One region of the Enterobacter sp. SM3 genome, then DNA from elsewhere that is predicted to be linked to it. Evidence: predicted binding sites of a transcription regulator. Region 1 holds the regulator's gene; each other region holds the start of a gene.

Region 1 (8,070 bases):
CGCCATGATTCTGCTGATTGATAACTACGATTCCTTCACCTGGAACCTTTACCAGTATTTTTGTGAACTGGGTGCAGAGGTGGTTGTCCGCCGCAACGACGAGATCGATCTCGACGATATCGACACGCTGGCTCCGCAGAAAATCGTGATTTCTCCGGGGCCGTGTACGCCGTCGGAGTCGGGTATTTCTCTGGATGTGATCCAGCACTATGCCGGCAAGCTGCCGGTCCTGGGCGTCTGCTTGGGCCATCAGGCGATTGCCCAGGCGTTTGGTGCCACCATCGTGCGCGCTGCGAAAGTGATGCACGGTAAAACCTCTCCGGTCACCCACACCGGCACCGGGGTATTCACGGGGCTCAATAACCCGTTAACCGTGACGCGCTACCATTCCCTGGTCATTGACCCATCGACGCTGCCCGACTGCTTTGAGGTGACCGCCTGGAGCGATACGCAGGAGATCATGGGGATTCGTCACTGCGAATGGGACCTCGAAGGCGTGCAGTTCCACCCGGAAAGCATCCTCAGCGAGCAGGGGCACGCGCTGCTGGCAAATTTCCTCAATCGCTGAATATCTGTTGCCTTGTTGTGATTTTTTATGCATATTTTGTGATTATATTTTCACAATCACTGTGACATAAAATGGATGGTCATGACATGGCAACTGAACAACCAGCAATTACCCGCGCGACTTTCGATGAAGTTATCCTGCCGATTTATGCACCGGCTGAATTTATCCCGGTGAAGGGAAAGGGCAGCCGCGTCTGGGATCAGCAGGGTAAAGAGTATGTGGATTTTGCGGGCGGTATTGCGGTCACGGCGCTGGGTCATTGCCATCCCGCGCTGGTGGAGGCGCTGAAAACCCAGGGCGAAACCCTGTGGCACACCAGCAACGTGTTCACCAACGAACCGGCGCTGCGCCTGGGACGTAAGATCATCGATGCCACCTTCGCCGAGCGCGTGCTGTTTATGAACTCCGGCACCGAAGCCAACGAAACCGCTTTTAAGCTGGCGCGCTACTACGCGACAACGCGCCACAGCCCGTACAAAACCAAAATCATCGCCTTCCATAACGCCTTCCACGGACGCTCCTTCTTTACCGTTTCCGTTGGCGGCCAGCCGAAGTATTCCGACGGGTTTGGCCCGAAGCCGGCCGATATCGTCCACGTGCCGTTTAACGATCTGCATGCGGTGAAAGCGGTGATGGACGACCATACCTGCGCGGTGGTGGTCGAGCCGATCCAGGGTGAAGGCGGCGTGACCGCGGCAACCCCTGAATTCCTGAAAGGGCTGCGCGCGCTGTGCGACGAACATCAGGCGCTGCTGGTCTTTGATGAAGTGCAGTGCGGGATGGGGCGTACCGGCGATCTGTTCGCGTATATGCACTACGGCGTGACGCCGGATATTCTGACCAGCGCTAAAGCGCTCGGCGGTGGTTTCCCGGTGAGTGCGGTACTGACAACGCAGGAGATCGCCTCCGCGTTCCACGTCGGTTCTCACGGCTCTACCTACGGCGGCAACCCGCTGGCGAGCGCCGTGGCGGGCGCCGCATTCGACATTATCAACACGCCGGAGGTGTTGAACGCCGTGAGCGCGAAGCGCGAGCTGTTCGTAAAACACCTGCAAAAGATTGATGAGCAGTACGACGTGTTCAGCGAAATCCGCGGGATGGGGCTGCTGATTGGCGCCGAGCTGAAGCCGCAGTACAAGGGCCGCGCGCGTGATTTCCTGCACGCCGCCGCGCACGAAGGGGTGATGGTGCTCAATGCCGGACCGGACGTGATGCGCTTTGCGCCGTCGCTGGTGGTAGAAGACAAAGACATCGAAGACGGGTTAACCCGCTTTGCCGCGGCGGTCGCGAAGATCGTAAAAGGCTAATACTCGGTTCGCTTTAACCGGCGGGTTAACCAAATCCCGTGATGCGGACGCTGACGCCATGCCACCGACGAAATGGTGTGCATGGTGTTCAGATGTCCCAGAACGCGCTGCAAATGCTGCTCCAGCGTGCTCATTGGCCCGTGGGTTAACGTCTCCGGCGCTTCCAGAATGTTCGAATCTCCCGACTCACCCGGCGAGTCATACTCCAGACGCTGCTGACAGCGCTGCAGCGCAATTTCACACGACTGCAAATAGCGCTGCGCCAGATCGGGCGTCAGCATCGTGTGCTCGCGCGCCAGCGTGGTCATGGCGTTAATGTGCTCGACGATAAACTGGCTGTGCGTCACCCAGAGCTTCATGTCTGCAAGATAGTGCGAGTTAAAGCCCGGCTCCTGCATCGCCTGGTTGAGCGAGTTAAACAGAGCGTTGTGCGCCTGGTTGACCTTCATCCGCTGCCAGGCCAGCGGCGTCGGTTGAGGATTGTCGCTGAGGATCAGCCTGATGGCCTCCTGATCCGCTTCCAGCGCGTCGTGGGCGTTCTGGCGCAGCAGTCCGCTTTGCCACTGCGGCCACAGCCAGACCATGCCGCCAAAGGCAATCAGACAGCCGATCAGGGTATCAATCAGCCTGGCGACAATAAACTGTTCGCCATTGAGCGTGAGCAGCTGCAGGGTATATACCGCCGTCACCGTAAAGCCCACCATCGCCCAGCCGTAGTTTTTGCGGATAATCAGGTAGCTCACCAGCGTAACCGCCAGCATGCCTGCCAGGGTATAACCTTGCGGCACGTGGAAGTGCAGCGTCACCCCCGCAATGATCAGCCCGGCCATCGTTCCGCCAGCCCGATGCAGAATACGCACCCGCGTGGCGCCGTAGCCGTTCTGGGTGACAAACAGCACGGTCATTAAGATCCAGTAGGGTTTCGGCAGGTGCAGCGCCATGCCCATCAGGCTGGCGGTACTGAGCATCACGCTAATCCTTGCGGCGTTGCGCAGGGCGGACGATTTAAGAGAAAGATAGCTTTTGAGCGCGGGCAATAGCGGAAGCCGTTTCTGCTTATCCGCCATCAGGTCGCGGGGATAAAGCGGGCGCTGCGTGCGCAACACGCGGGCGATGCGGCTGAAGTGCCAGGCGGCAAACTGGCCGACGGGGTTATCCGGATGCTGACGGGCGATTTTCTCCAGCGCGCCCAGCTGCTTATCCATGTTAAAGCGCGTCGGGTAGCGGTGATAGAGAATGTCATCGGCCAGCACGCGCAGGCGTGCGGATACGGTCTGCGCGTTCCAGCGGATCACCGCTTCGGCGTGGCTGCGCTCGACCAGCTTTTGCACCTCCTGCGGGTGGTGCAGGCTCACGGAGATATGCTCCTGCAGATCCAGCCCGACCTGGAAGGTGCGCAGCAGCCGTTTGTACTCGTGGTTCTTGTTGGCGGCGAGCATATGCAGCTGCTGATAGCACTGGCTAATCAGATCCACCACCTTCTGCTGGCGCGTCAGCAGCGGCGGTAAGGACTTTTCCGGATCGGTATGCTGGGTGAGCAGGGTGTATTTGGCTTCGCAGTAATCCGCAAGCTGCACATAGAGCAGGCTCAGGGATTCACGCAGCGGCTGTTCGCGCCACAGCCAGAACCAAAACCAGTTAAACAGCCCGTACCATAATGTCCCCAGGGCGTAGATCAGCAGCGGCTCCCACACCGGCATATTCCCGGCGAGGCTCAGCGTGAAAATAGCTGCAATCAGCGAGGCGGGAAGCAGGCGGGCGTGCAGCGAACTGATTTCCGCCGTGACGCCGAGGGTCATCGCCAGCACGGTCAGGATCAGCGGCAGCGGGATATCACGAGCCAGTAATAGCTGTACGGCGAGGCTACAGCCCGCAAACAGGCAGCCGCCGATAATCAGGCGTTTGAAAAAGCGCTTATGCGGCGTGTCCAGACCGGCGATGTTGCAGCAGGCAGGCACGAGGGAAAACAGCAGACCTTGCTGAAGATGTCCGAGGATCAGGCCTATGGCCACGGGAAGACACAACACCAGCGTTTGTCGCAGTGCGTAGTTAACTTCCGGGTGATAGATCAGCCTGCGCCACATGGGGAGTAGAGACAAAAACGGCGTGACACCTTGCGATGGCACGCCGTTTAAGCGGAATTAACGCGTTCCGTAAACCACGATGGTTTTACCGTGGGCGGAGATCAGGTTTTGATCTTCCAGCATTTTCAGGATACGGCCCACTGTTTCACGGGAGCAACCGACGATTTGACCAATTTCCTGACGGGTAATTTTAATTTGCATGCCGTCCGGGTGGGTCATAGCGTCTGGCTGTTTCGCCAGGTTCAGCAGGGTTTGTGCGATACGGCCGGTAACGTCCAGGAAGGCGAGGTTACCCACTTTCTCTGACGTGACCTGCAGACGGCGCGCCATCTGGGAAGAAAGACGCATCAGGATGTCAGGGTTAACCTGAATCAGCTGACGGAACTTCTTGTAAGAAATTTCAGCCACTTCACATGCTGTCTTTGCACGAACCCAGGCGCTACGTTCCTGGCCCTCTTCAAACAGGCCCAGTTCACCGATGAAATCGCCCTGGTTCAGATAAGAAAGGATCATCTCTTTCCCTTCTTCATCTTTGATCAGCACTGCCACCGAGCCTTTAACGATGTAATACAACGTTTCCGCTTTTTCACCCTGGTGAATCAGCGTGCTCTTTGATGGGTACTTATGAATGTGGCAATGAGACAAGAACCATTCGAGAGTCGGGTCTGTTTGCGGTTTGCCAAGCACCATGCGCTGTTATCCTCTGTTATAAGCTGTCACCAGAGTCATCAGATGCATCCGGACTCTGGGGTTGCAATCGAATTCTTACCCATACCCTGGGAAGTCGGCTACCGTAACGTTTCGCAGCCAGTAAAGTTTGATGTCCTCTGCATACATGTGTAACGTCAATGTATTACTGTAGCATCCAGAGTGTTTTAGCATAGCTTTCGCCGCGTGTCTCCTGGTGTCTCGCTTCAGCATGATGCAGGTCGCCTTCCATTGCGAGAAATGTAACGCACGCGTAATCTGTCACCAAAAATGCAACGTTGGAGTTTAAGAATATGCAAGCGCGCGTGAAATGGGTTGAAGGTTTAACGTTCCTGGGCGAGTCCGCGTCAGGACACCAGATTTTGATGGACGGCAACTCCGGCGATAAAGCACCCAGCCCAATGGAAATGGTGCTGATGGCGGCAGGGGGATGCAGCGCAATCGACGTGGTGTCGATTCTGCAAAAAGGTCGTCATGACGTGACGGATTGTGAAGTCAAACTCACGTCAGAACGTCGCGAAGAGGCGCCACGCCTGTTCACCCATATTAACCTGCACTTTGTGGTCACCGGTAAAGAGCTGAAAGACGCGGCGGTCTCGCGTGCGGTGGACCTGTCTGCGGAGAAGTACTGCTCGGTGGCGTTAATGCTGGAGAAAGCGGTAAAAATCACGCATTCGTATGAAGTGATCGAGGCCTAATCTTTTGGCGGGTGGCGCTTCGCTGACCCGCCCTACAAAAGCACGACCGTAGGCCCGGTAAGCGCAGCGCCACCGGGCAAAACAACTCACGCGATCTGCTTCCCTTCCATCAGTCGCTCCACCAGCGGCGTCATGATGAGCTCCATCGCCAGCCCCATTTTTCCGCCCGGCACCACTAACGTATTCATGTGCGAAATAAACGAGCCCTGCAGCATGGCCAGCAGCCAGGGGTAATCAATACCGTCGAGATTGCGGAAATGGATCACCACAAAGCTCTCATCCAGAGACGGGATACTTTTGGCGGCAAACGGGTTGGAGGTGTCCACCGTCGGCACGCGCTGGAAGTTGATATGGGTGCGGGAGAACTGCGGCGTCAGGAAGTTAATGTAATCCTCCATGGAGCGCACCACGGAGTCCATCACCGCTTCGCGAGAATGGCCGCGCTCGCTCATGTCACGCGTCAGCTTCTGGATCCACTCCAGGTTAACGATAGGGACCACGCCGACCAGCAGATCCACGTGGCGGGCCACGTCGTGTTGAGGGGTGACCACGCCACCGTGCAATCCTTCGTAAAACAGGACGTCGGTGGGTTCCGGCAGCGGTTGCCACGGGGTAAAGGTTCCCGGCACCTGATTCCAGGGAACGGCTTCATCATAGGTATGCAGATATTTGCGGGACTGCCCTTTGCCGCTCTGACCGTACTCGATAAATGTTTGTTCCAGCAGGCCGAAGTCATTGGCTTCCGGGCCGAAGTAGCTGATGTGTTTACCCGAATCGCGCGCCTTACGGATGGCCATGTCCATTTCCGGACGCGTGTAGCGGTGAAAGCTATCGCCTTCGACCTCCGCCGCACGAAGATTCAGCTGGGCGAAAATCTTGCGAAATGCGAGGCTGGTGGTGGTGGTTCCCGCACCACTCGACCCCGTAACGGCAATAACCGGATGTCTGGCAGACATAGCAACTCCCTGACTGAAAAGTGTGGAAGATCAGCCGTGAAACGCGTTGCGGGGCATGATATTGACCGTCTCATGCAGTTCTGACCACACCAGCAGCACGTCGCCGCTTTTCAGCTGGCGCTTAACATCGTTGACCTTTTGCTCAAGCGAGCGTTCCTGTTCACCATAATCGGTGCCTTCGCGTAATACAAAGCTTTCAATCAGATTATCGAGCGTTTCGGGAGCCAGATCCTGCCAGGGAATAATCATTTTGCACCGTCCAGATAAGGGGTTAGCCAGTCAGGAATTCGCGCCTCAAGCCACATTTTCGGGCGGCGCAGCGTGCCGCCGATAAACCCGACGTGGCCGCCGTGCTCGGTCAACTGATAGTGAACGTTGTCGGGTAGGAACTCCTGAGCGGGGATCGAGTGATGATCCATAAACGGGTCATCTTTGGCATGAATAATCAGCGTCGGCTGCGTGATCTTGCTGAGCAGCGGCATGGCGCTGCACTGACGATAATAGTCAATCGCATCGGCGAAGCCGTGGATTTTTGCGGTGATCAGGTCGTCGAACTCGCGAATACGGCGCACCTTTTTCAGCTGGCGCAGGCTGACCGGCAGGGTATCCGGGTAGGCCTTCAGCTTACGCGCCGCGTTGGCCTTCAGCAGGTTGAGCAGGTAGCGCTGATAGACGCGGGAAAAGCCTTTATCCATGTGGTAGCTGCACTGCTCCAGCATAAACGGCGCGGAGACAATGACGGCGGCATCCAGCGGGACGCTTTCGCCCTCTTTGGCCAGCAGACAGGCCAGCATATTTCCGCCCAGCGAGTAGCCCACCGCGGCGGTTGGCACGGTGCCAAAGTTGTCCCGCAGCCAGTGTAAAAACCACGTTCCGTCTTCGGTTTCACCCGAGTGATAAATGCGTTTCTGACGATTCGGTTCGCCGCTGCAGCCGCGAAAATGCATCACCACGCCGAGCCAGCCGCGCGCTTTTGCCGCCTCAATTAATCCATGCGCATACGGGCTGTGCAGGCTGCCTTCCAGACCGTGAAAGACCACCAGACGCGGCTTATGGCGGGCCTGTTCCGGCGCTTCGCTCCAGGCGAGATCCAGAAAATCACCGTCTGGCAGGTCAAGCCGTTGCCAGTGCGGGGTGAACTGAACCTTGCGGCGGATCAGTCGCGGCAGCATGGTCTGCAGGTGGGGGTTAGCCACGCCGCGCATGGGCACGAACTCAGTGCTGTCTTCGGCCGCAATGTCGAAGTCTGATGGAATGATTTGGGTCATAAGGGCGATGCTGATTCTTGTCAGAAATTTACGGTACTTTCCGAATTGTACCCCGTTTAGCCTGGTTTTCCGAAACATGAACTGATCCCGATCACAAATCTTTACCTTGATTATTACTCTCAGGCTAATGATTCCGCTCTACGCTTAATTGATGCCTTTCTCACCAGAGCGCACACTTTACTCAACGTTAAGCAAATCAAAATGATTAGCTGAATCAGGAGGTTAATAATGTTATCTGGGCAAACACCCACCCGGCAATGGAACACGCGACGCAGCGAAAAAGCGCGTCGTCTGGCCTCCGTACCGGTGCAGGGCAAGGTACTGCCAACCGGCGATCTTGTCGCCATGCTGGAAAAATTAATCGCGCCTGGCGATAAGGTCGTTCTGGAAGGTAACAACCAGAAGCAGGCGGATTTCCTTTCCCGCTCGCTGGCCGAAGTGAACCCGCAAATCGTTCACGACCTGCATATGATCATGCCGA
Region 2 (8,070 bases), 990 kb from region 1:
GCAATTTCGTCGAGGTTCGGCGGGTTGTTGCCAATGTGCACCATCAGCGGCAGGTCGCCGTTCTCTTTCTGAATGGCTTTGGCGCGCTCCAGCGGCGTGATGCCGTTTTCACCGACCACGCTGCTGCTCATGCGCGCCTTCAGGCCGACGATAAAATCAGGGTGGCGCTTCACCGCCTGCTTCACCGCGTCGGCGTCAATATTCGCCATGTTGGCCAGCTCGTTCTGGGCGATCAGCCCCACGCGGGAGATGTTCAGCAGGGCAAACACCTCGGTAGAGGCTCTGCGGGTGATTTCGTAGAAATCGTCCACGTCGTCGGCACCGGTGCTGCCCGCGTCCACCACGGTGGTCACGCCGGTGGCAATGCCCACGCTGTCCGGCTCGTCGTGGTAAATCGGGGAGTTCGGGTAGCAGTGAACGTGGGAGTCAATCCAGCCTGCGCTGACGAACACGTCGCCGTTCAGCTCAACCGTTTTATGCGCGGGGGCGTCAATCTCGCCCAGCGCCGCGATCTTCCCGCCCTGAATGGCGATATCGGTCAGGGTATCGTCGGCAAGGCGCGCACGGCGCAGGAGTAAATCAAACATGAGGATCTCCTGATAAGGCGGGCGCCTGAGCGCCCGCGGGTATTAAAGGGCGACCGGGAACAGCCAGCCCAACAGCATCGCGCCGAGAATGGCGCCACCGGTGATCGGCTTCTGCCAGATGTAGAACACCAGCGCACCCAGCAGGGAACCGACGCCGATAGGAATGGAGGCGGTCATGGCGCTGAGGATAATCAACGGCCCGAGGAAGCGGCCGGAGGCGTTACCCGCGCCCATCATCACGTCTGCACCGTAGGTGGAGTTACTCTGGTTGATGGTGAACTTACGCGCCAGGATAATGACGTAGCCAATCGCCAGACCAATCACCAGGCCGGTAATCAGCGCGGCAATGAAGTTGGTCACCGGGAACATGATGCCCGCGCCCAGCAGCAGCGCCGGAACGCCGAGGCCGACGCCGGTCTGGATCGCACCGCCGATATCGAGAATACCCACCAGCGACCCTTCGATAATACGGGCGAACAGGAAGCTTGCGCCGAACGCCGCCACCGCGCCGTAGACGCCGGTATCCATCCCCGCTTTCAGCATCGCCACGAAGGCCACTTCGTTAAACGCGCCGATGCCGTAGAGGTAGTACATGTGCGTCCCGGCGAAGACGCCGGAGGAGAGCAGGCCAACGAAGATCGGGAACGACCAGTCGGCATACCAAAAACCTTTATTCTGTTCCATGTAGAGGCTCCTGTTATTTACCGCTGAGCGAGTTGTGGATCATGTCGAGCCAGTTCGGCACGGTCAGATGGAAGGATTCGATCATCTTCATGTCGAAGCCGCGGAAGAAGCCGCTCAGCACGAAGAGCAGGACGATCGCCGCCATCATCACTTTGGTGACGTGGTTCCAGCCGCTCTCTTCCACGCCTTTACCGATCAGGATCCCCAGCACCAGGCCCGGTACGGCGTTGCCCATGATCAGCTGCGCCGCGCCGCCAAAGATGGTGGCCCAGAAGCCCGATTTTTTACCCGCGTCGATGGCCGCCAGCCAGAAGATCACCGGCATGACGGTGTTCACCAGCAGGTTAGCCGCAGGCACCAGCACCTTGACGGCGGTGACCTGAAGCGCAGCCGGAACGGAGGAGGCGGTCAGGTTCAGGAAGGTGACGACGAGCATGCCAATTACCCCGCAGGCAATCGCCATTTTGCGCGGGTCGTGCAGCGTTTCGCCGACGTTACGGTTTTTGATCATCAGTGCAGCAGCACCCCAGTTCGGGATGATGCGGTGGTCAACGTCCTGTGTGAAGGCACCTGCGGCCACGGAAGAGGCCCAGGCGTTAAAGAAGAAACCTAACCCAAAGGAGAAGTGGGACGCCGGATCCCCTTCACAGGAGTTCAGTTCCCCCAACGTACGAAACGCGCCCATACCCTGAGTGGTAGGCGCATGAAACATGCGTGCAGCCCCGGCTCCGACACCGACGCCAACCAGGCCGCCAATGATGAGCGATTTTATTAATATAATTAAGAACATCAGTCTGCCCTTTTATGAATAATCAGCGTTGCGTGACGAAATCCACCTGGTCAAGATTGATGGCGGTCACGTTGACGGTCACATCCAGCTCCACGCTGTAGGTGCGTCTTTCCCGGCGCAGAAAGAAGAACAGAAACGCTTCTTTACGCACCGCTTCTTGCGCCTGAACGACCTGCACATCCTGTGGCTCAATACGCAGTAAGATATGCGGTGAGGCTTTCATCACCGCGGCCTGAACGTGGTTGAGCGCGTCGGCAAAGGCGCGCGCTTTGGCGTCGCCTTTCCCCTTCACTCTCACCGTGGTTGTGAACTGTTCTTTCATGCTTATGCGCCGTATTTCTTCTGCCACGCCTGTACCAGACGCTCGCCCAGCTCTTCTTTATCCATAAAGCCAAAGCCCAGCACGTTGCAGCCTTCGTTGATGGCGGTCACGCCCTCTTCCACGGAACGCATGCCGTATTTGGCCTTATAGCCATATTTGGTTTGGGCCGTGATGGCACCCGCGCCGCCGCTGCCGCAGAAGGAGATGCCGAAGGTGGCGTTTTCCGCCTTCATCATGTCGCCCAGCTTCATGTCCGCCGCCATGCCCGGCACAACCACCGCGCGTCCACCTGCTTTTTCCACACCGGCAGCCACTTTCTGACCTTTGCCCAGGCGATCGCCAATCACGACTGTAATCTGTTCCATGTGTTGCTCCTTAAAGGTTGTCTTTCGCGACTTCAAAGTGAACGGAGAGCAGCCAGGCTTCTTCATCAGGAAGATTGCCAAACTGCGCGACCACTTCACGGGCGAGCCGCATTGAATCCGGTGAAATTTCGTCAAACAGCTCTGCTTCAACCTCCGGCAGCGGCTCGCCGGTCACGGACCGGTGCGCCATTGCGCGCACGTGGGAAGTGAGCATCTGCTCCTGTACCGCATTGGGGATGATGTTGTTCCGTGCCAGCAGGGCATAAACCTGCTGCAGCATGGTGTTCGCGAGCTGTTCTGTTTGCTCCGCCTGTTCCCCAACGTCGTTCATTACCGCTCCGTTAATCACTGGTCTTACCCCGTTAATGGCTCTGGAATAAAACTAACGTTGGGGGGGAATTGTTTGTAGCGAGTTGTTTTCCACTTCGAAGTGGAAAGGCGAGCCGCAGCAGTGATCTGTGCCACATAAATGCGGTGAATCTGGATTAATAACGGTATTTGCGTGATGAATATCACGTATTCCAGCGGCAAAACGCGCGCCGGGGAAGCGAAAACGTTCAGGGGTAGTAACGCAAAAATGTGATGGCGATAGGGTTTACTTATTACCGCGTAAAAAAAACGGGAGCCACTGGCCCCCGCTGATTGTTTTTCAGATGCGCGATCGGTTAACGGTATTTCTGGTGATACGTGTTGCGGGTCGTCGCAAACTGCTCGGCCGCCGCCTGGGCTTCCTTCACTTTGCCTTCGTTAGCCAGCTTCAGCGCGCCGTCGATCTGGCCGACCAGCACGTCAAAGCCGTGGCGATAGTCTTTCATCTCTGCGCTGTCTGCCGCTTTGCTTTCCAGCTTCGGTGGCGTCGCTTTTTGTGCGTCCAGCGCCGCTTCACGCATTTTGGTCAGCGCGTCTTTCATTTCAGCCGCATTGTCCGTTTTCTGCACCACCTTCAGGTTTTGACCGAGGATGCCCATGTCGTCTTCAAGATCGGCAGCAAACGCAGAAGAGCCAAGAACCAGCGTTGAAGCCGCGACGATCGCTAACAGATGTTTACGCATTGCTCACTTCCTTTTTTATTATTAAAACGCCTTTACGGGTATTACTGACCGGCGATTTTCATTTCCGGCAGAAGTACAGAACCACACTGTATATTGCTACGTGTTTCAATATCGTTACCGACCGTAACGATATTGCGCCACATGTCCTTCAGGTTGCCGGCAATCGTGATCTCGCTCACCGGATACTGGATTTCGCCGTTTTCCACCCAGAAGCCCGCCGCGCCGCGCGAGTAGTCTCCGGTGATGCCGCTTACGCCCTGGCCCATCAGTTCCGTTACAACCAGGCCGGTGCCCATCTCTTTCAGCATCTGCTCAAAGTTCAGGCCCTGTCCGGCAATGCGCCAGTTGTGGATCCCGCCCGCGTGTCCGGTGCTTTTCAGTCCCAGCTTGCGCGCGGAGTAGTTGGTCAGCAGCCACTGGGTCAGAATACCGTCTTTAATGATATCGCGACGTTCGGTGCGAACGCCTTCGCTGTCGAACGGCGTGGAGGCCAGCCCCTTCAGCAGGTGCGGATGCTCTTCAATCGTCAGCCATTCCGGCAGGATTTGCTTGCCCAGCGAGTCGAGCAGGAAGGTCGATTTACGGTAAACCGAGCCGCCCGCGATCGCGCCCACCAGATGACCAAACAGACCGGTCGCCACTTCGTTGGCAAAAATGACCGGAGCCTTCATGGTGGAGAGTTTACGCGGCGACAGGCGAGACAGCGTGCGTTCGGCACACTCTTTACCCACCCACTCTGGAGACTGCAAGTCCCCCAGCGCGCGGCCAATGGTGTAGGCGTAGTCGCGCTCCATGTCACCGTTCTCTTCGGCGATCACGCAGCTGGAGAGCGAATGACGGGTAGAGCAGTAGCCCTGCAGCATGCCGTGGCTGTTGCCGAAGACTTTGATGCCGTAGTGGCTGTTGAAGCTGCCGCCTTCGGTATTAGTGATGCGCTTATCAGCCTGCAGGGAAGCCTGCTCGGCGCGCGCGGCCAGCTCGATCGCTTCGTCCGGGGTCACTTCCGCCGGGTGGAAAAGATCGAGATCCGGCGCATCAAACGCAAGCAGATCTTTATCCGCCACGCCTGCGTAAGGATCCGGGGAGGTATAACGGGCGATATCCAGCGCCGCCTGCACCGTACGGGCAATGGCATCCGGGCTGAGATCGGTGGATGACGCGCTGCCTTTACGATTCTGGTGATACACCGTGATCCCCAGCGCGCCATCGCTGTTGAATTCGACATTCTCCACTTCGCCATAGCGGGTGCTCACGCTGATGCCGGTGGTTTTGCTGACCGCCACTTCGGCGCCATCTGATTTTTCTGAAGCAAGCATCAGCGCGGTGGAGACGGCTTCTTCAAGAATCTTACGCTGCGCTTCAACTTGTGAGGTTACTTTCATCGCAAATGCCATACTGTAAGAGAGAGTTATCTGAAGTCTAACAGAGAACCGTTTTTCAGTGCGCGTCTTAACTGGTAACATTAGCCTCTTTTTTTAAGGAGCCTGACATGACTAAGCAGCCCGAAGACTGGCTCGACGACGTTCCCGGTGATGACATCGAAGACGAAGATGATGAGATCATCTGGGTCAGTAAAAGTGAAATTAAACGTGACGCCGAAGAGTTAAAACAGCTTGGCGCAGAAATGGTAGAACTGGGTAAAAACGCGCTGGATAAGATCCCGCTCGACCAGGATCTGCGTGATGCCATTGAACTGGCACAGAAAATCAAAAAAGAAGGCCGTCGTCGCCAGCTTCAGCTTATCGGGAAAATGCTGCGTCAGCGCGACGTCGATCCGATCCGCCAGGCGCTGGACAAGCTGAAAAACCGCCACAACCAGCAGGTTGCGTTTTTCCACAAGCTTGAGCAGATCCGCGATCGCCTGATTGAACAGGGTGATGATGCCGTACCGGAAGTGCTGAACCTGTGGCCGGATGCCGACCGCCAGCAACTGCGTTCCTTGATCCGCAACGCGAAGAAAGAGAAAGAAGGGAATAAGCCGCCGAAGTCTGCGCGCCTGATTTTCCAGTATCTGCGCGAGCTGTCTGAGAACGACGAGTAATCTCTTCCCCTCACCCCGGCCCTCTCCCCGGAGGGGCGAGGGAGAAAACACGGGAAAGTAGGCCCGGTAAGCGCAAGCGCCACCGGGCTTTTTTTTACTCTGCGGCTACCGCTTCCGCTTTCTTCGCCAGACCGTCCAGCAGCTTCTGATGGATCCCACCAAAACCGCCGTTGCTCATCACCAGAATATGGTCACCGGGCTGAGCGGCTTTCACCACCATATCCGCAAGCGCATCTACATCCGCGCTCCAGTGCGCAGGCTGAATGCAGGCGTCGGCCACTTCGGCCACCTGCCACGGAATATGCTGCGGCTGCAGCAGGAAGACCTCGTCGGCACGCCCTAACGACGGCGCAAGGTCATCTTTGCAGATGCCCATCTTCATGGTGTTCGAGCGCGGTTCCAGCACCGCCAGAATGCGGGCAGTGCCGCCGACCTTGCCACGCAGGGCGGCAAGCGTGGCCAGAATAGCCGTTGGGTGGTGCGCGAAATCGTCATATACGGTAACGCCGTGGGCTTCACCGCGCAGTTCCAGACGGCGACGGGCATTGATAAACGAGCCCAGCGCATTAGCCGCATCCGCAGGCAGAACGCCCACGTGACGCGCCGCAGCAATGGCCATCAGGCCGTTGTGCATGTTGTGCTCGCCCACCAGGCCCCACTTCACCTCACCCACTTTTTCACCGTCGAGCAGCACCTCCCACTCGGAGGCGTCGGCGTTGAGTTTCTTCGCCTGCCAGTGACCCTGCTCGCCCACCAGCTCCTGCTCGCTCCAGCAGCCCATTGCCAGGGTCTGCTTCAGGTTGATGTCGTTCTCCGGCAGGATGATGCGCCCCTGGCCCGGAACAATGCGCACCAGGTGGTGGAACTGTTTCTGAATCGCTTTCAGATCGTCAAAGATATCCGCGTGGTCAAACTCAAGGTTGTTGAGGATCAGCGTGCGCGGGCAGTAATGCACGAACTTGGAGCGCTTGTCGAAGAACGCGCAGTCGTATTCGTCGGCTTCGATCACAAAGAACGGGCTGTCGCCCAGACGTGCAGAAACGTCGAAATTACCCGGTACGCCGCCAATCACGAAGCCCGGCTTGTAGCCGCAGGCTTCGAGGATCCAGGTCGCCATTCCGGCGGTGGTGGTTTTGCCGTGGGTACCGGCAACGGCAACCACCCAGCGGTCGCGCAGGACGAAGTCATGCAGCCACTGCGGGCCGGACATGAACGGAATATTGCGTTCCAGTACCGCCTCGACGCACGGATTGCCGCGGGTCATGGCGTTGCCAATGATCACCAGGTCCGGCTCGGGATCCAGCTGGCTGGCATCGTAGCCCTGAATTAACGAGATGCCCTGTTTCTCCAGAAGTGTGCTCATTGGCGGATACACATTGGCGTCCGAACCTGTCACTTCATGGCCCAGCGAGCGCGCCAGCATTGCCAGTCCGCCCATGAAAGTGCCACAAATCCCCAATATATGAATGCGCATACGTCACTATCCTTCTTCAATGTGGCGCACATTTTACTCACATGTTAGCGGCTGTGAAACGCATTTCAGGTAAATCCGTATGTTGCTGGCGCGATTCACCTCTGCGCTAATATTTGAATGTTTGTTAAGATTGTTGGGCTTTAGTCGTTTTAGTGAACATACAATCGCTCTACTCACAAAGATGCAGGGAAAGTGTTATGAAAACGTTAGGTGAATTTATTGTCGAAAAGCAGCACGAGTTCTCTCATGCTACCGGTGAACTCACTGCTTTGCTGTCGGCAATAAAGCTGGGCGCTAAGATCATCCACCGTGATATCAACAAGGCCGGTCTGGTCGATATCCTGGGTGCCAGCGGTGCCGAGAACGTTCAGGGCGAGGTTCAACAGAAGCTCGATCTGTTCGCAAATGAAAAATTGAAAGCTGCACTGCGCGCGCGCGACATCGTTGCGGGTATCGCCTCTGAAGAAGAAGATGAAATTGTTGTTTTCGAAGGGTGTGAACACGCTAAATACGTTGTTCTGATGGATCCGCTCGACGGTTCCTCAAACATCGACGTTAACGTTTCTGTCGGTACCATTTTCTCCATCTACCGCCGCGTCACGCCAGTTGGCACGCCGGTGACCGAAGAAGATTTCCTGCAGCCGGGCATTAACCAGGTTGCTGCCGGTTACGTCGTTTATGGCTCCTCCACCATGCTGGTGTATACCACCGGGTGCGGGGTTCACGCCTTTACGTACGATCCGTCACTGGGCGTT
Region 3 (8,070 bases), 2.0 Mb from region 1:
GCTGCATTCGCCACTTCCTGCGTACGGATTTCGCCGCTCACGTCTTCCCCTTCAAGGATGACTTCCAGGTTGCCATCGGTCGACACGAAACGCACATCCAGATGCGCAGCCAGCGGAACCAGCGCCTCTTCAGACGCGACATCCACGTGATGATGCAGCGCGGCCAGCGCCAGCACGCGATAGATTGCTCCCGAATCTAAAAGATGCCATTGCAATGCTTCCGCCATCGCTTTGCACAGAGTACCTTTCCCTGCGCCACTCGGCCCATCAATGGTGATTACCGGGGCAACTGCCGTCATCTTTTTCTCCTTAAATAAGGCATACCGTTTACATGAACGCCGCGCATTATACGCGCCAACGTGCGCAACTGTTACCTTTGCGTGCAAATTACGGAATGATTGAAGCAGAGTGTAGAATAAATGAGCGGAGGTATTCGTAATGAAGCGTAAGCAAATGCCGCATCGGACGATGCGGCAAGGCGTTATCAGGCCAGCGTGCTAATGCGTGCCAGCTGTTCGAAGTAGTCCGGGAAGGTTTTCGCGGTACATTTCGGATCAAGAATGGTGACAGGCGTGTCTGACAGCGCCACCAGCGAGAAGCACATTGCCATACGGTGATCGTTGTAGGTTCCGATTTCCGCAAACTGCAGTTTTGCCGGAGGGGTCACGCGAATGTAGTCTTCGCCCTCTTCCACCTCGGCACCGACTTTCCGCAACTCTGTCGCCATTGCGAACAGGCGGTCCGTCTCTTTTACGCGCCAGTTGTAGATATTACGCAGCGTGGTCGTGCCTTTGGCAAACAGCGCCGCCGTGGCAATGGTCATCGCCGCATCCGGGATATGGTTCATGTCCATGTCGATGGCGTTCAGCTCGCCGTGGGTACAGGAGATGAAGTCATCGCCCCAGGTGACAGTAGCGCCCATTTTTTCCAGCACGTCCGCAAAACGGATGTCGCCCTGCACGCTGTTACGTCCAATACCGGTCACTTTTACCGTGCCGCCTTTAATCGCTCCCGCGGCCAGGAAGTAGGACGCGGATGACGCATCCCCTTCAACCAGGTAATTACCCGGAGACTGGTACTGCTGCGCCCCGCGCACCACGAAGCGCTGATAAGACTGGTTTTCCACCTCAACGCCAAAGGTTTTCATCAGGTGCAGCGTGATATCAATGTAAGGTTTGGAAACCAGCTCACCTTTAATCGTGATAACCGTATCCTGCGGGGCCAGCGGCGCGGTCATCAGCAGTGCCGTCAGGAACTGGCTGGAAACGCTGCCGTCAACCTCGACATGACCGCCGGTAAAACCGCCGCGCAGACGCAGTGGCGGATAGTTTTCCTGCTCCAGATACTCAATCTGCGCGCCGCCCTGACGCAGGGCATCCACCAGGTGACCAATCGGACGCTCTTTCATGCGCGGCTCGCCGGTCAGCACGATGTTGTTGCTCCCCAGGCACAGGGCCGCCGCCAGCGGGCGCATCGCGGTACCCGCGTTGCCCAGAAACAGTTCAAGCTCTTCGCCCGAACGCAGCGCGCCGCCGTTGCCGGTCACTTCGCAGCGGGTACGATCGTCGGAGAGAGTGTAATGAACGCCCAACGCTTTCAGCGCATTGAGCATATGGCGCACGTCATCGCTGTCCAGCAGGTTTGTGAGGACGGTGGTGCCGTTTGCCAGAGCTGCCAGCAGCAGAGCGCGGTTCGAGACACTTTTTGAACCAGGCAGATTAATGGTGCCATCTACCCGCGCGATAGGTTGTAACGTCAGGGATTCCATGAAAACTAAACTCTCAACTCAACATAATAAAAACCCCGCAGGGACGCTGCGGGGGTGAAAAACAGCGAATTAACCGTGACGACGTTCGAAGTCGATCATGAAATCCGTCAGGGCTTTAACGCCTTCCAGCGGCATCGCGTTATAGATGGAGGCACGCATGCCGCCAACGACACGGTGACCTTTGAGCGCATGCAGACCTGCCGCGAAGGACTCTTCCAGGAACACTTTGTCCAAGCTGCTGTCCGCCAGCTGGAACGGCACGTTCATGCGGGAACGGTTAGCGTTCGCCACATCGTTGCGGTAGAAATCGCTCTTGTCGATCACGCCATACAGCAGTTCAGCTTTCTGCTGATTGACCTTGTCCATCTGCGCCACGCCGCCGTTTTGTTTCAGCCATTTGAAGACCAGGCCGGAGAGATACCAGGCAAACGTTGGTGGGGTGTTGAACATAGAGTCGTTATCGTTCAGCACGGTGTAATCGAGAATCGACGGGCAGGATTTATGCGCTTTACCCAGCAGGTCTTCACGCACGACGACGATAGTCAAACCGGCCGGACCGATATTTTTCTGCGCGCCCGCATAAATAACGCCGTAGCGGCTGACATCAATTGGCGCAGACAGAATGGTGGAGGAGAAGTCGGCGGCAACCACGACATCGCTGCCGAAGTTTGGCGTCTCGTCGATGGCAATCCCGTCAATGGTTTCGTTCGGGCAGTAGTGCAGATAGGCTGCGTTATCAGAAAGCTGCCACTCGCTCATTGGCTTCACGGCGCGCAGACCGTCAACGGTCACTTTGGCGTCGATAACATTCGGCGTGCAGTATTTATGCGCTTCTTTAACGGCGCTTGCCGCCCAGTAACCCGCGTCAACGTAGTCAGCCGTCGTTTTGTCACCGAGGATATTCAGCGGAATACCCGCAAACTGGCCGCGCCCACCGCCGTGACAGAACAATACTTTGTAGTTCGAGGGAATATTCAGCAGATCGCGAAAATCCTTTTCTGCCTCTTCCGCCACCTGAATAAACTCTTTACCACGGTGGCTGATTTCCATCACCGACGTACCGAGACCGTTCCAGTCACAAAGTTCCTGTTGAGCCTGTTTAAGCACGTCTGCCGGTAACATTGCCGGACCTGAACTGAAATTAAAGACTTGAGCCATTTCCCCTCACCACGCTAAAAGCCATAAGTTATAACTGTGGATATCGGTTTTATCATTCAGTGACACGCGCCGCAATGTCTAAAACTTATGACCCGTGAAATGTGTCCCGCGTCACACAAAACAATCTGCCGCCTCGCTAAGACAAAACCGACAAAATGGCTGTCAGGTGATGCGTTTGGCCCGGCTAACCTTCGTCCATTCCGGATTTGCACAGCGGGGGCATAATTGGCGATCCCCCGGCTGCATCGCGACAACATGGCTACATCTTACGCAAGCATACTCGCCGGATTCCGGTACCGTTCTGAAACGCTCAATGAGCATATCCGGCAGGATACACAGTCCCGGCTTCACCTCGTCGTCAGAATAGTAATAGACGCTGATCTGCCCGTTGGTTTCCATGATCGCCAGCCTCACCTGCCCGAGCTGTTCAACGCTGTTCAGGCGAAGCTCCATAAAGAATTCAAACTCGGTCATATTGGCGCTTTGTACATTTTCCCAGGCCAGCTGTCCGTCCTCGACGATAACGACCGGCTTGCCTTCAAGCAGATCTTCCAGCTTTTCGCTTTTCGACATCAGCCACATGACAAGACGGTAAAGGAGCGCCAGTGAGACAAACACGATAAACACCGGCACCATCGGCACATCATCATAAAAGGCGACGTCCCCCGCCGCTGACCCCAGCGTCAGGATGATCAACACCTCAAAGAGGGACATCTGCCGCACACCGCGACGGCCGGTGATCTTAAGAAACAGGAAGACAAGTACGAAGGTATAGAGGCTGCGCAGCGCCACTTCGCCCAGAAATTCAGGAGGAACTTTATCAAACGCCATCCGCTGGAGATCAAATGCTTTCATTTTTCTATGCCTTAACAGTCAGTTACTGCCACTAAGCATAGTCCAGCCTTTTATTTTCGCCGAAGATAGCACCCGTCACGCAAAACCCGTATCATTGCGCGCTTTACGTACGATAAAAGTGAACGCCATGACTCAAACGTTTATCCCCGGCAAAGACGCCGCTCTGGAAGATTCCATCGCTCGCTTCCAGCAGAAACTGACCGACCTGGGTTTTAACATCGAAGAAGCCTCCTGGCTCAATCCGGTGCCTCATGTCTGGTCCGTGCATATTCGCGATAAAGACTGTGCCCTGTGCTTTACCAACGGTAAAGGCGCGACAAAAAAAGCGGCACTGGCCTCTGCGCTGGGTGAGTATTTTGAGCGTCTGTCCACCAACTATTTCTTCGCAGACTTCTGGCTGGGCGAGACCATCGCTAACGGCCCGTTCGTTCACTATCCAAATGAAAAATGGTTCCCGCTGACTGAAGATGACGAGCTGCCGGAAGGTATTCTCGACGCGCGCCTGCGTGCCTTCTACGATCCAGACAGCGAACTGACCGCCAGCATGCTGATCGATCTCCAGTCCGGTAACGAGGATCGCGGTATCTGCGCCCTGCCGTTCACCCGTCAGTCTGACGAGCAGACCGTGTATATCCCGATGAACATCGTCGGCAACCTGTACGTGTCTAACGGCATGTCCGCCGGTAACACCCGCAATGAAGCGCGCGTGCAGGGTCTGTCTGAAGTCTTTGAACGCCACATCAAAAACCGCATCATCGCCGAATCCATCAGCCTGCCTGAAATTCCGGCCGACGTGCTGGCGCGCTACCCGGGCGTAGTGGAGTCCATCGCCAAGCTCGAAGCCGAAGGTTTCCCAATCTTTGCCTATGACGGCTCGCTGGGCGGTAAGTACCCGGTTATCTGCGTCGTGCTGTTTAACCCGGCCAACGGCACCTGCTTCGCCTCCTTCGGCGCGCACCCTGACTTCGGCGTGGCGCTGGAGCGTACCGTCACCGAGCTGCTGCAGGGCCGTAGCCTGAAAGATCTCGACGTCTTCACCCCGCCAACGTTTGACGATGAAGAAGTGGCCGAGCATACCAACCTCGAAACCCACTTCATCGACTCCAGCGGCTTAATTTCCTGGGATATGTTCAAGCAGGACGCTGACTATCCGTTCGTGGACTGGAGCTTTGCCGGTACCACGGAAGAAGAGTTCGCCACGCTGATGGCGATCTTCAACGCGGAAGATCAGGAAGTTTATATTGCCGACTACGAACACCTTGGCGTCTACGCGTGCCGCATTATTGTTCCAGGCATGTCCGACATCTACCCGGCTGAAGATCTGTGGCTGGCGAATAACAGCATGGGCGCGCACCTGCGCGAAACGCTGCTGGCTCTGCCGGGCAGCGAGTGGGAGAAAGAAGATTATCTGAACCTGATCGCCCAGCTGGACGAAGAAGGCCACGATGACTTTACCCGCGTACGCGAACTGCTGGGCCTGGCGACCGGTAAAGACAACGGCTGGTATACCCTGCGTATCGGTGAGCTGAAAGCGATGCTGGCCCTGGCGGGAGGCGATTTGGATCAGGCTCTGGCCTGGACCGAGTGGACCATGGAATTCAACCAGTCGGTCTTCTCTGCCGAACGCACCAATTATTACCGCTGCCTGCAAACCCTGTTGCTGCTGGCACAGGAAGACGATCGCGAGCCGCTGCAATATCTGAACGCTTTCGTGCGTATGTACGGTGCTGAGGCCGTAGAAGCAGCCAGCGCGGCCCTGAGCGGCGAAGCGCCGTTCTATGGCCTGCAGGCTGTTGATAGCGATCTGAAAGCCTTCCCGGCGCACCAGTCGCTGCTGAAGGCCTACGAAAAGCTGCAGAAAGCAAAAGCCGCTTACTGGTCAAAATAAGCGCACATAACATTACCAGCAGTAGGCGTATTCAATCGTCTGGGCTATATTACGGGGCAATTTCATTGCCCCGTTTTTTATTTTCTTCGGCAATGACTGTTGATTGTAATAATAAAGTTAAACATGGGTAAATATAATAATATTTACCTGGGCTTTACTGTTACTTTTTATGGTAAATACTCCATACTAATTAACTGTCTCAAAGGTGGCTGAACGAAAAAATTCAACTCTTTTCATAACTTTTAAAATTTATTTTTATACGGATAATCAAATACTTACTCCGCATTTGTCGTAAAACCATACACACTGCGGGCCTATAAGCCAGGCGAGATATGATCTATATCAATTTCTCTTCTATAATGCTTTGTTAGTATCTCGTCGCCGACTTAATAAAGAGAGAGTTAGTGTGAAAGCTGACAACCCTTTTGATCTTTTACTCCCTGCTGCGATGGCCAAAGTTGCCGAAGAAGCAGGTGTCTATAAAGCAACGAAACACCCGATGAAGACGTTCTATCTGGCGATCACGGCAGGTGTGTTCATCTCTATCGCTTTCGTCTTCTACATCACCGCCACCACCGGTACTGCCGGAATGCCTTTCGGCATGGCCAAACTGATTGGCGGCATTTGCTTCTCACTGGGTCTGATTCTCTGCGTCATCTGCGGCGCCGACCTCTTCACCTCAACGGTGCTGATTGTCGTGGCAAAGGCCAGCGGAAGAATTACCTGGGGTCAGCTGGCACGTAACTGGCTTAACGTCTATGTGGGTAACCTGGTTGGCTGTCTGCTCTTTGTTTTGTTGATGTGGCTTTCTGGTGAGTACATGACCGCCAACGGTGGCTGGGGCCTTAACGTCCTGCAAACCGCCGACCACAAAATGCACCACACATTTATCGAAGCCGTTGCTCTCGGCATCCTCGCTAACCTGATGGTCTGCCTGGCTGTATGGATGAGCTACTCGGGTCGTAGCCTGATGGACAAAGCCTTAATTATGGTTCTGCCGGTTGCGATGTTTGTTGCCAGCGGCTTTGAGCACAGTATCGCGAATATGTTCATGATCCCAATGGGCATAGTCATCCGCGACTTTGCGAGCCCGGAGTTCTGGACCGCAGTTGGTTCATCCCCGGAAAGTTTCTCTCACCTGACTATTATGAATTTCATTACTGATAACCTGATCCCTGTCACTATCGGGAACATTATCGGTGGGGGTCTGTTAGTTGGGTTGACATACTGGGTCATTTACCTGCGTGGCGACGATCATCATTGATGGTTTTCTCAGGCAGTAAATAAAAAATCCACTTAAGAAGGTAGGTGTTACATGTCCGAGCTTAATGAAAAGTTAGCCACAGCCTGGGAAGGTTTTGCGAAAGGTGACTGGCAGAATGAAGTAAACGTACGTGACTTCATTCAGAAAAACTATACCCCGTATGAAGGTGACGAATCCTTCCTGGCTGGCGCAACTGACGCGACCACCAAGCTGTGGGACAGCGTAATGGAAGGCGTTAAACTGGAAAACCGCACTCACGCGCCAGTTGATTTTGACACCTCCGTTGCTTCCACCATCACTTCTCACGATGCTGGCTACATCAACAAAGCCCTTGAGAAAATCGTTGGTCTGCAGACTGAAGCACCACTGAAACGCGCAATCATCCCGTTCGGTGGTATCAAAATGGTTGAAGGTTCCTGCAAAGCGTATAACCGCGAGCTGGACCCAATGCTGAAAAAAATCTTCACCGAATACCGTAAAACCCACAACCAGGGCGTATTCGATGTTTACACCAAAGACATTCTGAACTGCCGTAAATCTGGCGTTCTGACCGGTCTGCCAGATGCGTATGGCCGTGGCCGTATCATCGGTGACTACCGTCGCGTTGCGCTGTACGGTATCGACTTCCTGATGAAAGACAAATACGCTCAGTTCGTGTCTCTGCAGTCCGATCTGGAAAACGGCGTAAACCTGGAAGCGACTATCCGTCTGCGTGAAGAAATCGCTGAACAGCACCGCGCGCTGGGTCAGATCAAAGAGATGGCGGCTAAATATGGCTGCGATATCTCTGGTCCTGCGACCAACGCTCAGGAAGCTATCCAGTGGACCTACTTCGGCTACCTGGCCGCGGTTAAGTCTCAGAACGGTGCAGCAATGTCCTTCGGCCGCGTATCCACCTTCCTGGATGCATACATCGAACGCGACATCAAAGCAGGCAAAATCACCGAGCAAGACGCTCAGGAAATGATTGACCACCTGGTCATGAAACTGCGTATGGTTCGCTTCCTGCGTACCCCTGAATACGATGAGCTGTTCTCCGGTGACCCAATCTGGGCAACAGAATCTATCGGCGGTATGGGCGTTGACGGCCGTACTCTGGTAACCAAAAACAGCTTCCGCTTCCTGAACACCCTGTAC
Region 4 (8,070 bases), 1.5 Mb from region 1:
TCCCGTCGCGAAAAGGATATGGGCACTTGGGCAATCTATTCGGTTATTGATCCTGAAGACGAAACCTTTGCACAAGGCTTACAGGAAGATGAGTGGATTATTGAGAATGTCGAGTGGTTAACGGATATGTTCTTCGAAGTGGGCATTCCGCTGGAGACCTCCAGCTACCGCTATTTTTACCAGGCCGTGAATCCCCATGACTGGCGCTGCACCAGCTGTGCGGGGTGTATGTAAATTAACGCGGTGCCGGAAAGCGGCACCGCGCTGAAATTAATTCTGCGTATCAAGAGTGGAAAGTTCTTTATCAATAAAGTAAAGACCTTCGCCGGATTTCCCCACCAGAGATAATTTGTCCAGCACGGATTTAAACAGTTTCTCTTCTTCGTGTTGCTCAGCGACGTACCACTGCAGGAAATTAAAGGTTGGATAATCCTGGCTGGTCATCGCCGCATGAACCAGTTCGTTAATTTTCTGCGTGATCAGCTGCTCGTGCTCATAGGTAGCGCGGAACAGTTCATCGAGAGAATTATACTCAGCAAAGGGTGACGTCACGGTTTCAATGCGCGGCAGGCTGCCCGTATCCGTCAGATAATCAAACAGACGCTGCATGTGGGTCATCTCTTCCTGAGCGTGACGACGCAGAAACGCGGCAGCGCCTTCGAAGCTGTGGTAGCTGCACCAGGCGCTCATTTGCTGGTAGAGCAGGGATGAAAAAAGCTCAAGGTTCATTTGTGCGTTGAGCTTGTCGATCATTTCAGTTTTCAGCATGGTGGCGCTCCGGATTATTATTTCTGGTTCACAATGAGCGACACTATAATTTGTTATTTAATTATTTGCAAAACGTAAAATTTTTATTTTATTTATTTAAAATACGAATGGGAATAAAACGCATTGGCAATTTTTAAAACTTATTAATGAGAATTATTTTTGTTCGTAATGAAATAAACTGCCAGCACGCGCTGGCAGCTTCGATTAATACCACGGATTATTTGACTTAGGATTAACGGCGTAACCCATACATTTATACTGGATGGTCACGCTCTCGTTCAGGCACAAAGAGCCGCTCGTCAGGGTGCAGGTTTTAATGGGCTGACCATAGGCTGAGGCAGTGGCATACCCCATGCTCTGACACGCTTTTGCCGCCGTGCCGTTATTTACATACTCATCGGAATACGCATTTTGCAGCGCTGCCTGGCCGTAGTCGAGGCGGACGATGCCGTTCGGCGCGTCGAGGCTGCTAACCTCAGCCTGGCGATTAATGCTACACCCCGCGAGCAGCAGGATTGTGCCAGCTACAATGACTCTTTTCATGGTTCGCTCTGAGTGGATGGAAATACGTTATCGTACCCGCAGATGCCCGCTGCAATGCCTGGAATAGCCGAACAATCTGCCCTCACTCTTCGCAACGGGTCAGCGTTGAGCGCTTTCAGTCCATACCGCAAGAAAAATGTGATATGAGTCACAAAAGTGTTGATTTTTGTGATGGTGGTCATATTATAGGCACGTTGATAATAAAGTTGTATAACAAGTTAATGGAGCATCATCGTGAAACTGCGCAAAATCCTGAAAAGTATGTGGGCCAATTACTGCCGCACGTTCAAAGACGTGCCGCCGGGCGCCATGTTCTGATAAAAAAAACCTGCTTCGGCGGGTTTTTTTGTACCTGCTGATGATGAAGGGAAGATGTCAGGGGGTGTGTTTTGATACTATGGCGGCCTTTAAATAAGGAGAAAGCCCCCATGTCACAAAACCTGAGCGCCGATCAGGAACTGGTCTCTGACGTTGTCGCCTGTCAGCTGGTTATCAAACAAATCCTCGATGTTCTGGACGTGATTGCGCCGGTTGAAGTGCGCGAGAAGATGTCTACGCAGCTGAAAAACATCGATTTCGCCAGCCATCCTGCTGCCGCTGACCCGGTTACGCTTCGTGCGATCCAGAAAGCCATCGCGCTGATTGAGCTGCGATTCACGCCGCAGGGTGAGTCCCACTAAAGCAGGGAAATGGGCGACGGCATGTGTCGCCCTTTGATGCGGTTAGAAGAACGTCTGGACTAGCAGATAGCTCGCCGCGCACGCGCAGCTTACCCCAATCAGCCCCGGCAGAATAAAGCTGTGGTTGATGATAAATTTGCCGATGCGTGTGGTGCCTGAACGGTCAAAGCCGATGCAGGCCAAATCGCTTGGATAGGTCGGCAGGACAAAATAGCCGTATGACGCCGGGAAAAAGGCGATCAGCATTTTCGGGTCGATGCCGAGCATCAGGCCCATAGGCGCAACGGCCGTCAGCGCAGCCGCCTGGCTGTTCACCAGTTTTGACACCAGAAACAGCACAATGGCATACGTCCACGGGTGGCTTTTCACCACGCCTTCCAGCGCCAGCTTCAACTCGTCGAGATGCGCCTGGAAGAAGGTATCGCTCATCCACGCCACGCCGAACACCGAGAAGATCGCCACCATACCGGCCTTGAACACCGCGCCGTTGGAAATCGCCGACGCGTTGACCTTACAGGCCATCAGCATCACGGCGCCCGCAATTAACATCATCATCTGAATGACAAGGTTCATCGACAGCGCCGTCATTTTGCCTTTCAGCTCAAAGGCGGGGCGCAGGTCAGGGAACGCCCCCAGCAAAACGACCACGGCAATACCAGCAAAGAAAATCCACGTGGACCAGTAGGCCTGTTTAGGGAAACGCTGATTCATTAACGTCTCCGTTCCACCGTAGATAAACTCGCGCTGCTTAGGATCTTTCAGCTTTTCCTGAAACTCCATGTCGTCAGCCAGATCTTTACCACGGCGTAAACTCCACAGGGCCGCAATGGCCACGCCGAAAAGCGAAGCGGGAACCGACACGGCAAGAATTTCCAGGATCCCCCATGCGTGGCCGATCCCATGCTGGGCCGCAAGGATGGACACCAGCGATACCACGGCAACGGAAACGGGGGAGGCCGTAATCGCCATCTGCGACGCGACCGATGCCACGGCCATGGGGCGCTCGGGGCGGATCCCTTTTTTCAGGGCGATATCCGCAATAATGGGGAACATGGTGTAGACCACGTGCCCGGTGCCGCACAGAAAGGTCAGCATCCAGGTGGTGAATGGGGCGAGCAGGGTGATGTGCTGTGGGTGTTTGCGCAGCAGACGTTCAGCAAACTGCATCATGACGTTGAGGCCGCCCGCAGTCTGCAGCGTAGCCGCACAACCAATCACCGCGAGGATGGTCAGCATAACGTCTACCGGCGGCTTACCCGGTTGCAGACCAAAAACAAAACATAAAATAAAAAGGCCAATACCGCTGATTAACCCAAGCCCCATACCGCCGAAACGCGTACCCGTCAGCAGGCAGAGGAGAATAACAACAAACTCAATGGTGATCATGATGCTCCCTCGTCAATGATTATGTAACTAAATAAATCATCACACGTTGTGTGGTTAATCATTGAGAGCCAGATCTGATTTGTTAAATTTCAGCAAAAGCAGAAGGTTGGAGATAGGAAGCAGACTTTATCTCGTATGGGACGTAAATCCACATTCAACAGCGATTCAAAGTGTTTTAATAATATTAAAAACTAACAGCGACAGCCCTGGTCCGGCTGTAAATCGCCGAAGCGTTTCCGTAAGGCCGGGTCGAGGCGCAGGGATGCGCCGAGAGGGCGAGGCCTGCAGGGATGCAGGCTCATGCCCGACCCGATAGCCTGAAGGAATAAGCTGAGGGTACCGCGAAGCGGCGATTTACCGCCGGGAGCCCGGGTTGCCAGGGTGGTGGCGATTGAGCCACCCTGGCACGTTCACCGGTCATGTCGTTACAGAGTAGCAAGGAACATAAAGTGAACGGAATGACCACTACAGCCGTATGTTCCCCTCACCCTAACCCTCTCCCCAGAGGGGCGAGGGGATTATTTCGTGCCTTAACCTGCGTAGGAGCAGATTAAAAACTCAGTGGTGCTGCACCGCCACAATGTCGAGCAGGTGGCGGTCAGTTTGCTCAGGACATAAACCCGCCTGCTGCGCATTATGGATCTCATCCGCCAGCGTCTTCAGCAGCATGCCATCCTGCTGCTGCTCTTTGTCCATATCACGTAAGAATTTGAGCGTCGTAATGTCCTGCTGCGCTTTGGCTTCATCGGCCAGCTTGCTGAGAGTGCTGCAGCGTTGTTCATACTCTTCAAGCGTTTTCTGAAACAGTTCTTCCAGGCAAGAGAAGTTCTCATTGATCCCATCAAGGGCTTTAACGACAGGATTTGCCCCCGCGGCTTTCAGGAAGTTAAAGACACGCATCATATGGGTGACGTTACTTTGCGCCTGAGAGCGAAAGAATGTCGCAGATCCCGTGAGGCTATTCTCGGCACACCACGCGCTTAAGTGAAGGTGCAGATTCGAGGCGTAGAACTCAAGGTTCATCTGCGCGTTAAGTTTTTGCATCATCGTTTGGGTAGCCATACTCATATCCTTATTGACTGTGGGACGTGATGTCCGTTGCTTAACCTGAGCGTCAGGCAAATACGAAGAAAAGAGCAGAAATACACATTCTGCCGTGACCGAAATTCACTTCCTGTGTTCGATATAAATAAGCATACCCTTGTCTATGGTCTAAGAAAACTCTTAATTAGGCTGTGTTTACCATACATTACAAAGTTTAATATAGTACAGAAATGCAATTAGCTCGCCATGAATTGAATCTTGGTTAATGCTCTAATAATTAACGATTTTTATTGCGTTGATACACTGTTACTCTTTCGAAAATATCAAGTTGGAATAATGCTCCGTGAAAATGAGAAATACGGATTAATCGTTTCGAATATATGATGTGCTAATAAAATTGCGTTAAATCAAATTCTGCTGAATAACGGTTTTCCAGGTGCCTGGTGCATTTTTGATGAAAAACATGTTGAACCCCTTTAACGCCAGGTGGCGTTTTGCCCGCTGAGCGGCATCAGGGATATCTTAGCTAATCTTATGGATAATTCTGCTTAACCCACTTTCATTTGTCTGACAAATCCTGCCTTTTTTATGTCATTTTTCGCTGAATTTATGTACGCAATTACTGTAATTCTGCGGTGTGATGGGGCTCTCTTATGGATGATTAATTTCCCGCTAAAACTATCACCAGCAATAACGCTTATGACGAGGTAAGCGCTAATGCCTTGTTTTAAGTCCGATTAAATAAGAAGCACGCACTTATTCCCTACAGAAAAGAATGCTAAAGCTGGAGTTTACCATGCACAAATTTACTAAAGCGCTGGCGGCCATCGGTCTGGCTGCCGTTATGTCACAATCCGCTATCGCTGAGAATTTAAAACTCGGTTTTCTGGTAAAACAGCCCGAAGAACCCTGGTTCCAGACTGAGTGGAAATTCGCCGATAAAGCCGGGAAAGATTTAGGTTTTGAAGTGATTAAAATCGCCGTGCCTGACGGTGAAAAAACCCTGAACGCCATCGACAGCCTGGCGGCCAGCGGCGCAAAAGGTTTCGTTATCTGTACCCCGGATCCAAAGCTGGGATCGGCAATTGCGGCGAAAGCGCGCGGTTACGACATGAAGGTCATCGCGGTTGACGATCAGTTCGTTAACGCCAAAGGCAAGCCGATGGACACCGTCCCGCTGGTCATGATGGCGGCGACCAAAATCGGCGAACGCCAGGGGCAGGAACTCTATAAAGAGATGCAAAAGCGCGGCTGGGATGTCAAAGAGACCGCGGTGATGGCCATCACGGCAGACGAACTGGATACGGCACGCCGTCGTACTACCGGTTCAATGGACGCGCTGAAGGCGGCCGGTTTCCCGGAAAAACAGATCTACAAAGTCCCAACCAAATCTAACGATATCCCGGGCGCTTTCGACGCCGCGAACTCTATGCTGGTCCAGCATCCGGAGGTCAAACACTGGCTGGTGGTCGGCATGAACGACAACACCGTGCTGGGTGGGGTACGCGCGACGGAAGGCCAGGGCTTCAAAGCGCCTGACGTGATCGGGATTGGCATCAACGGCGTTGACGCCGTCAGCGAGCTGTCCAAAGCGCAGGCGACCGGCTTCTACGGCTCTCTGCTGCCAAGTCCGGACGTTCACGGCTACAAATCCAGTGAGATGCTCTACAACTGGGTAACCAAAGGGGCTGAACCGCCGAAATTTACCGAAGTGACCGACGTGGTGCTGATTACCCGCGACAACTTCAAAGAGGAGCTGGCGAAAAAAGGACTGGGCGGTAAGTAATACGCTGTGATTGTGCCCCTCACGCACCGTGAGGGGCCAGACGTACACACTACAGGAATCACGGAGACGTTATGCGACAGTCTGATCCGTATCTCTCTTTTCGCGGCATCGGGAAAACCTTCCCCGGTGTTAACGCGCTGACCGATATCAGCTTCGACTGCTATGCCGGCCAGGTTCACGCCCTGATGGGGGAAAACGGCGCGGGAAAATCCACGCTGTTGAAGATCCTCAGCGGCAACTACGCGCCCACGACCGGCACGCTGGCCATTCGCGGCGAAGAGGTGGCGTTTGCCGATACCACGGCGGCGCTCAATGCCGGGGTGGCGATCATCTACCAGGAGCTGCACCTCATTCCTGAGATGACCGTGGCGGAAAACATCTATTTAGGACAGCTCCCGCACAAAGGCGGCGTGGTAAATCGTTCGCTACTTAATTATGAAGCGGGGCTGCAGCTTAAACACCTGGGTCTGGACGTCGATCCCCAGACGCCGCTGAAATATCTCTCCATCGGCCAGTGGCAGATGGTGGAAATTGCCAAAGCGCTGGCGCGTAACGCCAGAATTATTGCCTTCGATGAGCCCACCAGTTCGCTCTCCGCGCGCGAAATCGACAATCTGTTCCGCGTGATCCGCGAACTGCGTCAGGAAGGGCGTACGATTTTGTATGTCTCGCACCGCATGGAAGAGATATTTGCCCTGAGCGACGCCATCACCGTCTTTAAAGATGGGCGCTATGTGCGCACCTTTACCGACATGGCGCAGGTTAACCATGACCAGCTGGTTCAGGCGATGGTTGGCCGCGACCTGGGTGATATCTATCACTGGAAACCCCGGGAGTACGGCCCTGAGCGCCTGCGCCTGGACAACGTCAAAGCGCCGGGCGTGCGCACGCCCGTTTCGTTATCCGTACGCAGCGGCGAAATCGTCGGCCTGTTTGGTCTGGTAGGGGCAGGGCGCAGTGAATTGATGAAAGGCCTCTTCGGCGGTACCCGCATTACCGATGGGCAGGTCTCCATTGACGGCGAGCGGGTCGATATCCAGAAACCGGCCCACGCAATCAGGGCGGGCATGATGCTCTGCCCGGAAGACCGTAAAGCCGAGGGGATTATTCCGGTGCATTCGGTACGCGACAACATCAATATTTCCGCCCGCCGCAAGTTTATTCGCGCAGGCTGTCTGATAAACGATGGCTGGGAGTCGAGCAACGCCGACCACCATATTCGCTCGCTGAATATCAAAACGCCGGGTCCGGAACAGCTGATCATGAATCTGTCAGGCGGAAACCAGCAGAAGGCGATTTTAGGCCGCTGGCTGTCAGAAGATATGAAGGTCATTTTGCTGGACGAGCCGACGCGCGGTATCGATGTGGGGGCAAAACACGAGATTTATAACGTGATATATGAGCTGGCAAAACGCGGCGTGGCGGTGCTCTTCGCCTCCAGCGATCTGCCGGAGGTGCTTGGCGTGGCCGACCGCATTGTGGTGATGCGTGAAGGCGAAATTGCCGGTGAATTACTTCATGAACAGGCGAATGAACAACAGGCGTTGAACCTCGCCATGCCTAAAGTCAGCCAGGCTGTCGCCTGAGTAAGGAGTTAATGATGTCCTCTGTTACTACATCCGGAGTGCCGAAGTCGAAGTCGGCGCTGAGTTTTGGACGTATCTGGGATCAGTACGGCATGCTGGTGGTCTTTGCCGCACTGTTCCTTGCCTGCGCGATCTTTGTCCCTAATTTTGCCACCTTCATTAATATGAAGGGGCTGGGGCTGGCCATTTCCATGTCCGGGATGGTGGCCTGCGGGATGCTGTTCTGCCTGGCTTCCGGCGATTTTGACCTGTCGGTGGCGTCGGTGATTGCCTGTGC

What was found. The regulator CRP, encoded in region 1, controls carbon source genes, mostly activating them, when cyclic AMP is high. The targets are predictions, from matches to a motif close to ATGTGANNNNNNTCACAT.
Region 2: GVO84_RS02490 (glycine dehydrogenase) is a predicted target of CRP. The motif match lies at 3,198-3,215, and genes of this name have one in related genera.
Region 3: focA (formate transporter FocA) is a predicted target of CRP. The motif match lies at 6,000-6,017, and genes of this name have one in related genera.
Region 4: azuC (stress response protein AzuC) is a predicted target of CRP. The motif match lies at 1,448-1,465, and genes of this name have one in related genera.

What each region holds. Positions count from the first base shown of each region.
Region 1 is NZ_CP099971.1:4,436,932-4,445,001, reverse strand. Features, by position in the region: gene pabA (aminodeoxychorismate synthase component 2) at 5-568, shown strand; gene argD (bifunctional acetylornithine/succinyldiaminopimelate transaminase) at 655-1,875, shown strand; gene GVO84_RS20930 (YccS/YhfK family putative transporter) at 1,872-3,959, opposite strand; gene crp (cAMP-activated global transcriptional regulator CRP) at 4,017-4,649, opposite strand; gene GVO84_RS20920 (OsmC family protein) at 4,961-5,365, shown strand; gene GVO84_RS20915 (phosphoribulokinase) at 5,452-6,321, opposite strand; gene GVO84_RS20910 (YheU family protein) at 6,352-6,570, opposite strand; gene GVO84_RS20905 (hydrolase) at 6,567-7,589, opposite strand; gene mdcA (malonate decarboxylase subunit alpha) at 7,818-8,070, shown strand, end outside.
Region 2 is NZ_CP099971.1:553,043-561,112, reverse strand. Features, by position in the region: gene GVO84_RS02515 (amidohydrolase/deacetylase family metallohydrolase) at 1-587, opposite strand, end outside; gene GVO84_RS02510 (DUF4310 family protein) at 630-1,271, opposite strand; gene GVO84_RS02505 (DUF4311 domain-containing protein) at 1,285-2,061, opposite strand; gene GVO84_RS02500 (DUF4312 family protein) at 2,084-2,383, opposite strand; gene GVO84_RS02495 (SFCGS family glycine-rich protein) at 2,386-2,748, opposite strand; gene GVO84_RS02490 (glycine dehydrogenase) at 2,759-3,097, opposite strand; gene cybC (cytochrome b562) at 3,414-3,800, opposite strand; gene pmbA (metalloprotease PmbA) at 3,842-5,194, opposite strand; gene yjgA (ribosome biogenesis factor YjgA) at 5,290-5,841, shown strand; gene mpl (UDP-N-acetylmuramate:L-alanyl-gamma-D-glutamyl-meso-diaminopimelate ligase) at 5,936-7,315, opposite strand; gene fbp (class 1 fructose-bisphosphatase) at 7,513-8,070, shown strand, end outside.
Region 3 is NZ_CP099971.1:1,589,370-1,597,439, reverse strand. Features, by position in the region: gene cmk ((d)CMP kinase) at 1-299, opposite strand, end outside; gene aroA (3-phosphoshikimate 1-carboxyvinyltransferase) at 485-1,768, opposite strand; gene serC (3-phosphoserine/phosphohydroxythreonine transaminase) at 1,838-2,926, opposite strand; gene GVO84_RS07375 (DUF421 domain-containing protein) at 3,089-3,781, opposite strand; gene ycaO (30S ribosomal protein S12 methylthiotransferase accessory factor YcaO) at 3,909-5,669, shown strand; gene focA (formate transporter FocA) at 6,076-6,933, shown strand; gene pflB (formate C-acetyltransferase) at 6,985-8,070, shown strand, end outside.
Region 4 is NZ_CP099971.1:2,963,474-2,971,543, reverse strand. Features, by position in the region: gene GVO84_RS13985 (hypothetical protein) at 1-234, shown strand, start outside; gene ftnA (non-heme ferritin) at 271-768, opposite strand; gene yecR (YecR family lipoprotein) at 973-1,311, opposite strand; gene azuC (stress response protein AzuC) at 1,546-1,629, shown strand; gene GVO84_RS13965 (DUF2766 family protein) at 1,740-1,991, shown strand; gene GVO84_RS13960 (anaerobic C4-dicarboxylate transporter) at 2,034-3,377, opposite strand; gene GVO84_RS13955 (non-heme ferritin-like protein) at 3,936-4,439, opposite strand; gene araF (arabinose ABC transporter substrate-binding protein AraF) at 5,218-6,207, shown strand; gene araG (L-arabinose ABC transporter ATP-binding protein AraG) at 6,279-7,793, shown strand; gene araH (L-arabinose ABC transporter permease AraH) at 7,808-8,070, shown strand, end outside.